DNA from 4 places in the Bradyrhizobium sp. B097 genome. Region 1 is predicted to be linked to each of the others. Evidence: predicted binding sites of a transcription regulator. Region 1 holds the regulator's gene; each other region holds the start of a gene.
What was found. Region 1 encodes PhoB, which activates phosphate uptake and scavenging genes when phosphate is short. Its sites were predicted from a motif close to TGTCATNNANCTGTCAT; they were not measured.

Region 1 (3,186 bases):
GGCCGGTCAGTGTCAATCGCCAGGAGCCGGCCTTTGCCGGCCTTCCTGCAATGCGAAACCGGCGCAATCCGGAGCATTCCGGTGCGGTGGAAAAGCCTCATAGCAACGCTTAACTTTGTGGGAACATGTGGACGCACGGCCGCGGACTCTTGCGCCAGAGTCACGCCATATTGTAGCGTTTGGCCTGTCGGGTACGACATCTCGTGCGGCAGTACTGGACCCTCTAAGTAGCCTTCGTGTCTCGTGTAAACGTTCGGGCGCAACACCGTGCCCGGCGAGGGCTAAGGGATTCTGGCCGCAGGGATATTTGTCCAGATTGGCTCGCAGCGCCGCTCCGATGAGTGGCCGGCGCCATGCGAAAGGAAGAATGTGATGACTGTATTGACCTGGTCCGACGATCGCGTCGAGCAGCTGAAGAAGCTCTGGGAATCCGGCCTCTCGGCCAGCCAGATCGCGGCGGAACTTGGCAATGTGACGCGAAACGCCGTGATCGGCAAAGTACATCGGCTCGGCCTCTCCGGCCGCGCCAAGGCCCCCTCCACGGCTGCGCCGCGGCAGCGTAAGGCCCGCCCCGCCCAGCACATGATGCGGGTGGCGCGCCCGGTCTCGCGCGGCAACACCGCGCTCGCACATGCCTTCGAGGTCGAGATGGAGCCCGATCCGATCTCCTTCGACAACGTTGTGCCGATGAGCCAGCGGCTGTCGCTGCTCGAGCTCAACGAGGCCACCTGCCATTGGCCGGTCGGCGATCCCTCGAGCCCGGAATTCTTCTTCTGCGGCGGCAAGGCGCTCGCCGGCCTGCCCTATTGCGCGCATCACTCGCGCGTCGCCTATCAGCCCGCCGCCGATCGCCGCCGGCCGTCGGCGAAGCCACAGATCAAGTAGCACTCGGGAAACTGCCTGGACTGCAAAAACAAATCCCCGCGAAAGCGGGGATTTTTTTGTGGCCCGTAGCCCGGATGCAGCGAAGCGAAATCCGGGGCGGTGCTTGAAGCGGAGAATGAAGTCCCGGATTACGCTTCGCTCCATCCGGGCTACGCCTACATCACCGGCGTCGTCCCGGCGAAAGCCGGGACCCATAACCACGAATGGGTGTTGTTAGAAAGTCGTCTGGCCACTTGCCCATCGCGCCGGCCGCGGCGTATGGGTCCCGGCTCCCGTGCGCAATTGCGCACTAGGCCGGGACGACACGCTGTTGCGGCTCGTGAATGCCGCGACGTCGGCTACGGCTGCGGTTCGGCCTTTGCGAAGCGGTCGTCGAGCGCGTAGCCGGCGCCGCGCACGGTGCGGATCGGATCCTGCTCGCGGCCCGGATTGAGCAGCTTGCGCAGGCGGCCGATATGCACGTCGACGGTACGCTCATCGATATAGATATCGCGACCCCAGACGCTGTCGAGCAGCTGCTCGCGGCTGAACACGCGGCCGGGATGCTCGAGGAAGAATTCGAGCAGCCGATACTCGGTCGGACCGAGATCGATCGGACGTCCCGAGCGCGCCACGCGGCGCTTCTCGCGGTCGAGCTCGATGTCGCCATAGGTCAGCACGGTCGCCAGCCGCTCCGGACTCGCGCGGCGCAGCAGGCCCTTTACCCGTGCCAGCAGTTCCGGCACCGAGAACGGCTTGACGATGTAGTCGTCGGCGCCGGTGGCAAGCCCGCGCACGCGCTCGCTCTCCTCGCCGCGCGCGGTCAGCATGATGATCGGAAGCTGCTTGGTCTCGGGCCGCGCCCGCAGGCGACGGCACAGCTCGATGCCGGACAGGCCCGGCAGCATCCAGTCCAGTACCACGAGGTCGGGAACGCGCTCCTTCAGGCGGGTGTCGGCATCGTCGCCGCGCCCGACCGTTTCGACATCGTAGCCTTCCGCATCGAGGTTGTAGCGCAACAGTGTCGTCAGCGCTTCCTCGTCTTCGACTACCAGAATGCGTGCGCTCATCGGTTTAAGTTCTCTCTCTGTGGTGATCCGTTGCCCAGACGCAAACCGAAACGCTTACTTTCCTGAGCACAATCCCCGCGGAAACGACTTGTCGTGAAGACAATCCGGCTCCGCGCCTGCGGATCATGTCCTAGGTACCCGGCACCGTGGTGGCAAAGTTGGTCATGTCGCCCTTCGGACGCTTGTCGGTGATCTGCTGGCCCTCGATCATGTAGAACACGGTCTCGGCGATATTGGTGGCGTGATCGCCGATCCGCTCGATGTTCTTGGCGCAGAACATCAGATGGATGCAGAACGAGATGTTGCGCGGATCCTCCATCATGTAGGTCAGCAGCTCGCGGAACAGCGAGGTGCAGATCGCATCGACCTCCTCGTCGCCCTTCCAGACGTTCATCGCCGCCGGCAGGTCGTGCGCGGCATAGGCGTCGAGCACCGACTTGACCTGCGACAGCACGAGGTCGGTCATGTGCTCCAGACCGCGGATCAGCTTCAGCGGCTGGAAATCGCTTTCCAGCGCAGCGACGCGCTTGCCCATGTTCTTGGCGAGGTCGCCGATCCGCTCAAGGTCGGTGGCGACGCGCATCGCGCTGACGATTTCGCGCAGGTCGATTGCCATCGGCTGGCGGCGGGCGATCGTCAGCACCGCGCGCTCTTCGATGACGCGCTGCAGATTGTCGATTTCGATGTCGGCGGCGACCACGCGCTTGCCGAGCGCGACGTCGCGACGGATCAGCGCGTCGACCGACTCGGTGATCATCCGCTCGACGAGGCCGCCCATCTCGGCGACCAGGCGAGTCAACTCCTGCAGGTCGCTGTCGAATGCCTTGGCGGTATGTTCAGAAGCCATCGCTTGTCTCCCTCATGATCCCGGGGATCATGATTTGGTGTCCTCAGTTTCGCACGATCCGATCGAAAAACCGGTGCCCACTTTTGCGGACCATGCGCTAGCCGAACCGGCCGGTGATGTAGTCCTGGGTGCGTCGATCGCTCGGTGAGGTGAAGATCTTGTTGGTGTCGTCGAACTCGATCAGCTCGCCGAGATACATGAAGGCGGTCTTGTCGGAGACGCGCGCCGCCTGCTGCATATTGTGGGTGACGATCGCGATCGTGTAGTCCTCTGAGAGTTCCTGGATCAGCTCCTCGACCTTGGCGGTCGAGATCGGATCGAGCGCCGAGCACGGCTCGTCGAACAGGATCACCTCGGGCCGCACCGCCACGGTGCGCGCGATGCACAGGCGCTGCTGCTGGCCGC
Region 2 (3,186 bases), 1.9 Mb from region 1:
CTCGTGCGTATCAACCAGCTCGGCGCCAGCATCTGGGAGGTCTCGCATGACTGGCTCAGGTTGTGGTGCCTGGCCCTGGGCTATTTCGTGCTCGCCGTGATCTCCGCGCTGGTGTTCAAGAGAGGACAGCAACATGCCCAACGCTAGGCGCGCAGCCATTGTCGCGATCCCGCTTGTGCTCGTCGCCGGTGCGCTGATCTACGCCGAGAGCCGCGCGACGCCGGCGCCCGCAATCGTCGGCGTGGTCCGCTCGACCGAAGTCAGGATAGAGCCGGAAGTCAACGGCCAGCTGGTGTCGATCGCGGTCGAGAAAGGCGCCAAGGTGCACGCGGGCGACGTCCTCGCCAAGCTCTCCGCGGTCGAGTTGAGCGCACAGGCGGACCAGGCACGGGCCGCGCATGCCGCCGCGGAGGCGAGCCGCAACAACGTCTATGCCGGCGTCCGCCGCGAGCAGATCGACTCGCTGAAAGCTGCGATCTCGAAGGCCAATTCGCGGCTCGACTATGTGGAGACCCAGCTGAAGCGGATCACCACGCTGGCGAGCCAGAGCTTTGAAACCCAGCAGGCGCTCGACCAGGCCGAGAACGACGTTGCCGCGGCGCGCGCCGGCGTGGCGGCGGCGCAGGCGAATTACGAAGCCGCCATGGCGGGGCCGACCAAGGAGGAGCGCGCCATCGCCGACGCCCAGGTGCAGGCGGCCGCGGCCGCCGTTGCGGTGCTCGAGCGCCGCCTCGACAAGATGGTGCTGCGCGCGCCGGTCGACGGCGTGGTCAGCGTGATCGCCGCGGAAGTGGGCGAGAACGTTCGCGCGGGTCAGCCGATCCTGATGATCGCGGCGGCCGGCAAGCAATGGCTGTCGTTCAACGTGCGCGAGGACCATCTCGACGGTCTTGCGATGGGCAAGACCGTGAGCGTGATACCGAACGGTTCCAGCGCCGCCACCAAGGCTGCCATCACCGAGTTGCGGCCGCTCGGGGTGTTCGCCACCTGGCAGGCCGAGCGCGTGATCGGCGATCACGACCGCAACACGCTGCGCCTGCGTCTCGACCCCGCAGGCGCCGCAGAAGGCCTCGAACCCGGCATGAGCGTCCGGATCGGACGTTGACAACGCGCCGCGCCCGGCCGCGAGCCGCAGTGAGGTGCGTGCTGTCGCCCCCCGGCGCGTCGCGGAAGCTTGTATGGGCCCGTCTCGCCGAATAGTCATCGGACTGTCAGAAGATTGCGACAAGAAGACAACGGCGTCGGCCCTGTTCGGCTCGGCCTTCATGGCATCGCCCCGATGCCACGCAAAAGATGGAGATTTGGCCGTGAGGCAGATTCGTTCGCGACGGAAGATGCATGTTGGCGCGATGCTGCTCGGTGCGGCGGCTTTGGCGGTCCTGCTGCCGTCGATGGCATCAGCGCAAACCGGCCCGGCCCCGGCCGGCGCCAACCCGTTCCTGACCGTCGATGGCAAGTTGCCGCTCGTGATCGGGCATCGCGGCGTGCCGGGCCTGGTGCCCGAGGAGACCGAGGCATCGTATGAGCTGGCCGCCGACCTCGGCACCGACGCGCTCGAAGAGGACCTGCATTTGACCAGGGATTGCGTGCTGGTGGCACGTCATAATCCTTGGCTCGGCGACAACACCAACGTCGCCGAGGTGGCGAAGACCAATGCGGAAGTCGCCAAACGCAAGCGCACGGCGCCGGGCGTTCCCGTCAAGGTGAAATGGCCGCAAACGCCGACCAGCGGGCCGGCCGAATATCCCACCGACCTCATCGATCCGGCCGATCCCAAATCGGTGCTGAAAGCGCTCATCGTCGACGGCGACGACCACACCAATGATTGGTCGATCACCGATTTCACGATGGACGAGCTAAAGACCTGGATCGCCGGCACCACCTATGATGCGGCCAACGAACGGCCAAAACTGTTCAACGGCAAGTTTCCGATCATAAGCTTCCAGGACATCATCGACATCGCCAAAGCCAAGAGCAAGGCGACGGGACGGTCGATCGCGGTCTATCCGGAAACCAAGAATCCGACCTGGAACAATGCCCAGGCGATCGCCAATGGCTGCGGCGCGCCCGGCAGCCACCCGCTCGAGGACGCCCTGATCAAGATCATCAGGGATAACGGCCTCAACACGAAGGACGCGCCGATCATCGTTCAGAGCTTTGAGCCCGGCAGCCTGAAATATATGCGCAGCCACGGACTGGAAACGCGGCAGGTCCAGCTGATCGACGGCAACGGCGTCGATTTCAAGACCGGCAAGGTGCTGCTCAACAACATCGCCAATTCCCGTCCATACGACTGGACGGTCGCGGGTGACGGCCGCACCTTCGATGCGATGCTGACGCCCGAGGGCCTCGCCGAGATCAAGACCTATGCCGACGGCATCGGTCCGTGGAAGGCCTATATCGTCCCCTACAAGATCTCGCCATGGAAGGACAGCAACGCCGACGGCAAGCCCTACAAGGGATCGACGGCGGAGGCCTCGACGCAGGAGGCCACCAGCGTCATTGCCGACGCGCACAAGCTCGGCCTGTTCGTGCACGTCTTCACGTTCCGGAACGAGAAGAAATATCTGGCCGCCGACTATCACGGCGATCCTGGCCTGGAATATCTGAAGTTCTTCCGTCTCGGCGTGGATGGGGTCTTCACGGATTTCACGCACACCGGCGTTGCCGCCCGTGCAGCTTACCTGCGTGAACTGGGCTGGTAACGCCGCAGCACGGCGCGCCCGGCATCACCGAGCGCGCTTGCATCACGTTTGGAAAACCCGCAGCGTCACGATCTGGAACGGCCGCAGTGACAAACGGCAGCTCCGCGCTTCGGTCGGAATGGCCGCGATGCGATCTTCCAACGTGTTGCTCATCCACACCGACGAGATGTCGACGCCGAAATCGAGCGTCGCGGCGGCACGGACGCCCGCACTCTCGTAGAGCCGCACCACCCAGCCTTCGCCGTCCTCGACGGGTTTGATCGTATCGACGATCACGTTGGCCGGCGCCGCGGTCAGGAACGACTGCCGCAGCGGCGCACGCGGCTGCCCCTTGGCCCAGAGCATCGGACGCTCAAAGCACAAAGCGCGCCCGACCGTGTCGGCCGTGCGCCAATCACCCTGGTGGGGATAGATCGCATAGCGCATCCGGTGACGTCCGATATCGGCCTGTGGATCAGGCAACTCGGAGCCGCGCAGCAGC
Region 3 (3,186 bases), 630 kb from region 1:
GCATGTCGCTGCGGCCGGCGGCGCCACTCACCCTGCTCTGCCTGCTTGCGGCGCTCGCGGGGACCGCCCTGGTCGCCCTGACGGTCGGGGCTGCGGGTATCCCAGTGGCACGGCTTCCCGCCGCGCTCGGCCTATGGGCCGACGGCGTGGCCAACCCGCTGCTCGCGCGCGACCAGCTCGTGGTGTGGTCGATCCGCATCCCGCGGATCGCGGCGGCTGCGATGGTCGGCGGACTCCTTGCCGTATCAGGCACGATCATGCAGGGCCTGTTCCGCAACCCCCTCGCCGATCCCGCGCTGGTCGGCGTCTCGTCCGGCGGCGCGCTTGCTGCCGCAGCGGCGATCGTGTTCACCGACAGCCAGCTCGGCGAGAGCCTGCGCTTCCTGCAACATCAATTGCTGCCGCTCGCGGCCTTCGCCGGTTCGCTGATCACGACCATCCTGCTCTATGGCATAGCGAGCCGCGGCGGCCGGACCTCGATTGCGATCTTCCTGCTCGCCGGACTTGCGATTGCCGCGATCGCCAATGCCGGCATCGGGCTCCTAGTCTTCGTCGCAGACGACCGCCAGCTGCGCGACATCACCTTCTGGATGCTGGGCTCGCTGAGCGGCGCGACCTGGACCAAGCTCACAGCGCTGGCGCCGGTGCTGGCCATTGCCCTGATCGCCTGCCTCTGGATCGCGCGCGGGCTCGACGTGCTGGTGCTCGGCGAGGCCGAGGCATTCCACAGCGGCGTCGATGTCGAACGGCTGAAGCGGATTTCGATCGTGCTGGTATCGGCAATGACCGGGGTCGCGGTTTCGGTCTGCGGTGTTGTCGGCTTCGTCGGCATCGTGGTGCCGCATCTGCTGCGGCTGGTGATCGGACCCGGGCATCGCCTGCTGCTGCCGGCCTCCGCATTGCTCGGCGCCATCCTGTTGGTCGGGGCCGACACGGTGGCGCGCACCATCGTCGCCCCCGCGGAAATGCCGATCGGCATCCTGACCGCGGCGATCGGCGCGCCGTTCTTCCTCGCCATGCTGCTGCGCCGGCGCTCCCTGGTGTCGCTGTGAGCGCGCTGCTGGAAGCGCAGTCGGTATCGATGACAATCGGCGGCGCCACGCTGGTCGATACGGCCTCGCTGCAGATCGGCGCCGGCGAGATGGTCGCGATCGTGGGTCCCAACGGCGCCGGCAAATCGACCCTGCTGCGGATGCTGTCGGGCGATCTCCGTCCGTCGCGCGGAACGATCCGGCTCAGGCAGCGCGACCTCGACGCCTATGGTCCGCGCGCGCTGGCGCAGCACCGTGCGATGCTGTCGCAGCACGTCAACGTCACCTTCCCGTTCACGGTCGAGGAAATCGTCAGCATGGGTGGCGGCGAGAGCCCGCGCGCGGTGACGCGGGCGCTGGTCACTGCCACGCTGGACGAGGTTGGGCTTTCGCATTTCCGGTTCAGGCAATTGCCGACGCTGTCCGGCGGCGAGCAGCAGCGCGCACATTTCGCCCGCGTGCTGGTGCAGCTCGCCTGCGGTGAGGCGCTGCATGGGCCGGGGCTGTTGCTGCTGGACGAGCCGACCTCGAGCCTCGATTTGCGGCATCAGATCGACCTGGTCGAGACCGCCCGGCGGCGCGCCGCGCGCGGCACCGCCGTGATCGCAATCCTGCACGATCTCAACCTCGCGATGCGGTTCGCGGATCGCATCCTGCTGCTGCATCGCGGGCGGCTTGCCGTCGACGGCGACCGTGCCGCCGCGATGCAGGCCGACACGCTGAGGCAGATCTTCGAGATCGACGCCACGATCGACTACACCGCGAGCGGCGTGCCCTTCCTGCTGCCGCAGACGATGCGGCCGGCGGGCACGGCGACGTAACGCCGCAAGGCTTATCCCATCGCAACATCCGCGGTTCACAAAACTGTCAGCCGGCTGTAACAGGCGGCTCCGAGAACACCGCATCGTTTATCCTTTGGGAGATCAACCATGCGCCTGTCACTGCTCTGTTCCGTCGCCTCGATCCTGCTCGCCACACCGGCGTTCGCGCAAAGCGAGGGCGAATTCCCGGCGACGCTGGCAGGACATGCCGTGATGCCGGCAGAGAGCTTCATCGACGCCCCCGCCGATGCCCCGGCGGATTTGAAGACATCGGGCAAGTACACCACCGGCAAGCGCGTCGACGCCATCGGCACCGTGATGGGCAAGTCCTACGAGCGGCCGACCGGCGTGTCGCTGCCGTTCAAGGGCCAGCCGCTGCAGGGACATTCCGGCATCAAGGCGATGCCCGACGGCTCGTTCTGGGTGATCACCGACAACGGCATGGGCTCGCGCTACAACTCGGCGGACTCGATGCTGTACCTGAACCGCTACAAGATGGATTGGGCGAACGGCAAGATCGAGCGTCAGGAGACCGTGTTCCTGCACGATCCCGACAAGAAGGTGCCGTTCCGTATCGTGCATGAGGACACCGCCAAGCGCTACCTCACCGGTGCCGACTTCGACACCGAAGGCTTCCAGATCATCAACGACACCTTCTGGATCGGCGACGAGTTCGGGCCCTACATCCTCAAGGCCGACAAGACCGGCAAGATCCTCGCCGTGTTCGAGACGGTCGCCGACGGCAAGCCGGTACGCTCGCCGGATCACTGGGCCGTGCAGTCGCCCGGCGCGCCCGGCGCCACCTACACCAACGTCAATCTGCGCCGCTCCAAGGGCTATGAGGGCTTTGCCTCCTCCAAGGACGGCAAGTTCCTCTACGGCCTGCTCGAAGGCCCGTTGTGGGATGCCGACAAGAAGGATTGGGAGAAGGTCGACGGCAAGGAAGCCTCGCGCATCCTCGAATTCGACGTCGCGGCGGAGAAGTTCACCGGTCGCTATTGGCAATATGTGTTCGAGCAGAACGGCAATGCGATCGGCGACTTCAACATGATCGATCCGGCCCAGGGCCTCGTGATCGAGCGCGACAATGGCGAAGGCACTGCCGACAAGGCCTGCCCGCAAGGCCAGCGCGGCGAGAACTGCTTCCCCGACCTCGCCAAGTTCAAGCGCGTCTACAAGATCGAGCTGTCCGACGCCAATGTCGGCAAGCCGGTGCGCAAGATCGCCTATATCGACCTGATGAAGACCCGCGATCCGAACAAGAAGGCTCGCAAGCCGCTCAACGACGGCGTCTACACCTTCCCGTTCTTCACCATCGAGAACGTCGACCGGGT
Region 4 (3,186 bases), 3.8 Mb from region 1:
CGGTATCTCAACGGGGCAACCAGCCGGAGCAACCAGGCTACGGCGCGATCCACATGCCAATCACGATGATGGCCAGTGCGACGGCAATCACCAGCATGTCGGTCGTGAGCCAATCGGGCATTCCATTCGATGGCTGCTCGCTCATGTCCGCGACTCCTTCTGTTCGCGTCGAGCCCGTATGCTGAAGCGAAGCAGCGCGAACGAGGATGAACTGGATCACATAAGGGCGCGACAAGCGGTCGCTCCGGATTTCACGCATCCGCGCGCCCTCAAGTTGCAGCACGCGATTGATCTGCCGCGCAGGTTTCTGAACATGTTCGACAACGCCGGCGGCGACAGCAAGCACAATAGCACGTCTTAGCCGGACGTTGAGCCGCGCCTCGTCTTGCAGCGACGTGCACCGTCATTGCGAGCCAACGGGTCGCGCGAACGCGCGCCCGATGACAGGCTCCGCGAAGCAATCCATGGTGCTGCAAGGAGAGACATGGATTGCTTCGTCGCTTCGCTCCTCGCAATGACAAGGAGCGAGGTGCGTAGGGTGGGTTAGCTCAAGGCGTAACCCACCGTGTCGCGCGGCAAGATGGTGGGTCACGCTTCGCTAACCCACCCTACGCGTAGCGCTCTCCGTCACAGCACCTTGCGCTGCGCGAGGTTCTTCATCAGCGCGCCGACGCCGAAAGTCCAGGGCTCGCATTCGTCGCTGCCCCGCATGCGGTTGACGAGCTTGCCGAGTTGGGGCGCGTCGATGGTGACGATGTCGTCGCGCTTGTGGGTAAAACCCTCGCCCTTGGCGTCGCGATCCTTGACCGGTGCGAACATCGTGCCGAGGAACAGCGCAAAGCCGTCGGGATATTGATGCACGGGCCCGATGGTCTGGGCGACCAGATCGGTCGGATCGCGGCTGATCTTGGAGATCGAGGAATGGCCCTCGAGCACGAAGCCGTCCGCGCCCTTCACGGTCAGGCCGACATCCATCTTCCTGACGTCGTCGAGCGAGAAGGTCCCGTCGAACAGCCGCAGCAGCGGGCCGATCGCGCAGGAGGCGTTGTTGTCCTTGGCCTTCGACAGCAAGAGCGCCGAGCGACCCTCGAAATCGCGCAGGTTGACGTCGTTGCCGAGCGCGGCGCCGACGATCTTGCCGGCGCCGGAGACGACAAGCACGACCTCCGGCTCCGGATTGTTCCAGGTCGATTTCGGATGCAGCCCGGCATCCATCCCGGTACCGACCGAGGACAGCGTCGGCGCCTTGGTGAACACTTCAGCGTCGGGGCCGATGCCGACCTCCAGATACTGGCTCCAGGCATTCTGGTCGATCAGCACCTGCTTCAACCGCATCGCTGGCTCCGAGCCCGGCTTCAGCTTGGAGAGATCGTCGCCGACGAGGCGCACCACCTCCTTGCGGATTGCCTCCGCCGACGACGGATTGCCGCGCGCCCGCTCCTCGATCACGCGCTCCAGCATCGAGATCGCAAAAGTGACGCCGGCGGCTTTCAGCACCTGCAGGTCGACCGGCGCGAGCAGATGCGGTCTTGTCGCGTCGCGGCCATCGGGCGGCGTGTTGGCGAGGATCGCCTCGAAATCGCCGATCCGCTCGCCGCGCGTGGCACGCAACGCGGCCGCAGGATCGGCTTCCTCGCACAGCGCGCTCACGGTGGGGAAACGCGCGGTGACGTCGAACACGCCGTCACCCCGCACCGCGACCACGGCGGGTCCGCCCGCCTGCGGCAGCCAGACCCGTCCGACCAGCGTGCCGGCGGTGCCGTCCTCGGGCAGGACGTCTTTTGGCGTGAGCGAAATCATCGGCGTCTCCTTTTTGATCTTGTCATCGCTTGTTAGCACAGTCCCGCCGGCTGCGTGAAACAGCGGTCATGCCAATGTCATAGAGGGGTAACATCGCCCGTCAATGCTCCCGCCGATCGATCTAGCACACTGAAAGACGGACCTTCATGACCGCCTCCGACCTCACCGACGAAGCCGCCCGAGATGAAGCCTTGCGCGGCGAAGCCTCCCGCGACGAAGCCTTGCGCGCCCGCGTCCACCAGGAGATGGCCGACAGCCTCGACGAGGAACTCGAGCTCGAGCTCGACGACGTGAGGCTCGACGAGTTCGACCACGACGGGGCCGCCGGAAGCCCGTCGATCGATCGCAAGGTCTACTTCCGTGAATTGCTGCGGTTGCAGGGCGAGCTGGTCAAGTTGCAGGACTGGGTGCAGCACGAGAGGAAGAAGGTCGTCGTGCTGTTCGAGGGCCGAGATTCCGCCGGCAAGGGCGGCGTCATCAAGCGCATCACCCAGCGGCTCAACCCGCGCATCTGCCGTGTCGCGGCGCTGCCGGCGCCGAACGAGCGCGAACGCACGCAATGGTACTTCCAGCGCTATGTCTCGCATCTGCCGGCCGGCGGCGAGATCGTGCTGTTCGACCGCAGCTGGTACAACCGCGCCGGCGTCGAGAAGGTGATGGGGTTCTGCAACGACGAGCAGTATGAGGAGTTCTTCAGGTCGGTGCCGGAATTCGAGCGCATGCTGATCCGCTCCGGCATCATCCTGCTGAAATACTGGTTCTCGATCACCGACGAGGAACAGGCGTTCCGCTTCTCGATGCGGATCCACGATCCGCTGAAGCAGTGGAAGCTGAGCCCGATGGATGTCGAGGCGCGGACCCGCTGGGAGCTCTACACCAAGGCCAAGGAGACGATGCTTGAGCGCACGCACCTGCAGGACTCGCCGTGGTGGATCGTCGATGCCGTCGACAAGAAGCGCGCTCGGCTCAACTGCATCTCGCATCTGTTGACCCAGATCCCCTATCAGCAGGTCACGCACCAACCGGTGGTGCTGCCGCCGCGGGTGCGCAACCCCGACTATCACCGCGGCCCGATCCCGCCGGAAATGTACGTGCCGGGAACGTATTGATGCGGGTCGTTTCTCCTCTCCCCGTTCTTACTGGGAGAGGGGAAGGCGCGCCTGCACTATTTCTGAATAATAGAATAATGGCACTGATTTGCCCGACATGTCAAGTTGCCGTGTCGAATGCCGGTACGCCGCCGGCTACTTTGCATGGGGTTGTTTTCGATATTTTGGCAGTGCCCCCCTGCGCAGGCAGGCTATATGCGATCGGCCTGCCGCAAGCTGGGCGAGGTGAAGAGATAGGCATCTTCTCTTCGCCACGCCTACCAATGGTGCAGGCGCG

Region 2: a site for PhoB is predicted at 1,199-1,215, ahead of AAFG07_RS12705 (glycerophosphodiester phosphodiesterase family protein). Genes of this name have one in related genera too.
Region 3: a site for PhoB is predicted at 1,897-1,913, ahead of AAFG07_RS06880 (esterase-like activity of phytase family protein). Genes of this name have one in related genera too.
Region 4: a site for PhoB is predicted at 1,876-1,892, ahead of ppk2 (polyphosphate kinase 2). Genes of this name have one in related genera too.

What each region holds. Positions count from the first base shown of each region.
Region 1 covers NZ_CP152412.1:876,845-880,030, reverse strand. Annotated here, with positions in the region: gene AAFG07_RS04050 (GcrA family cell cycle regulator) at 373-885, shown strand; gene phoB (phosphate regulon transcriptional regulator PhoB) at 1,224-1,934, opposite strand; gene phoU (phosphate signaling complex protein PhoU) at 2,065-2,781, opposite strand; gene pstB (phosphate ABC transporter ATP-binding protein PstB) at 2,879-3,186, opposite strand, start outside.
Region 2 covers NZ_CP152412.1:2,740,775-2,743,960, reverse strand. Annotated here, with positions in the region: gene AAFG07_RS12715 (ABC transporter permease) at 1-147, shown strand, start outside; gene AAFG07_RS12710 (efflux RND transporter periplasmic adaptor subunit) at 134-1,105, shown strand; gene AAFG07_RS12705 (glycerophosphodiester phosphodiesterase family protein) at 1,308-2,705, shown strand; gene AAFG07_RS12700 (glycoside hydrolase family 38 C-terminal domain-containing protein) at 2,748-3,186, opposite strand, start outside.
Region 3 covers NZ_CP152412.1:1,511,459-1,514,644, reverse strand. Annotated here, with positions in the region: gene AAFG07_RS06890 (iron chelate uptake ABC transporter family permease subunit) at 1-1,052, shown strand, start outside; gene AAFG07_RS06885 (heme ABC transporter ATP-binding protein) at 1,049-1,852, shown strand; gene AAFG07_RS06880 (esterase-like activity of phytase family protein) at 1,961-3,186, shown strand, end outside.
Region 4 covers NZ_CP152412.1:6,337,893-6,341,078, forward strand. Annotated here, with positions in the region: gene AAFG07_RS29500 (hypothetical protein) at 38-346, opposite strand; gene AAFG07_RS29505 (fumarylacetoacetate hydrolase family protein) at 628-1,800, opposite strand; gene ppk2 (polyphosphate kinase 2) at 1,947-2,909, shown strand.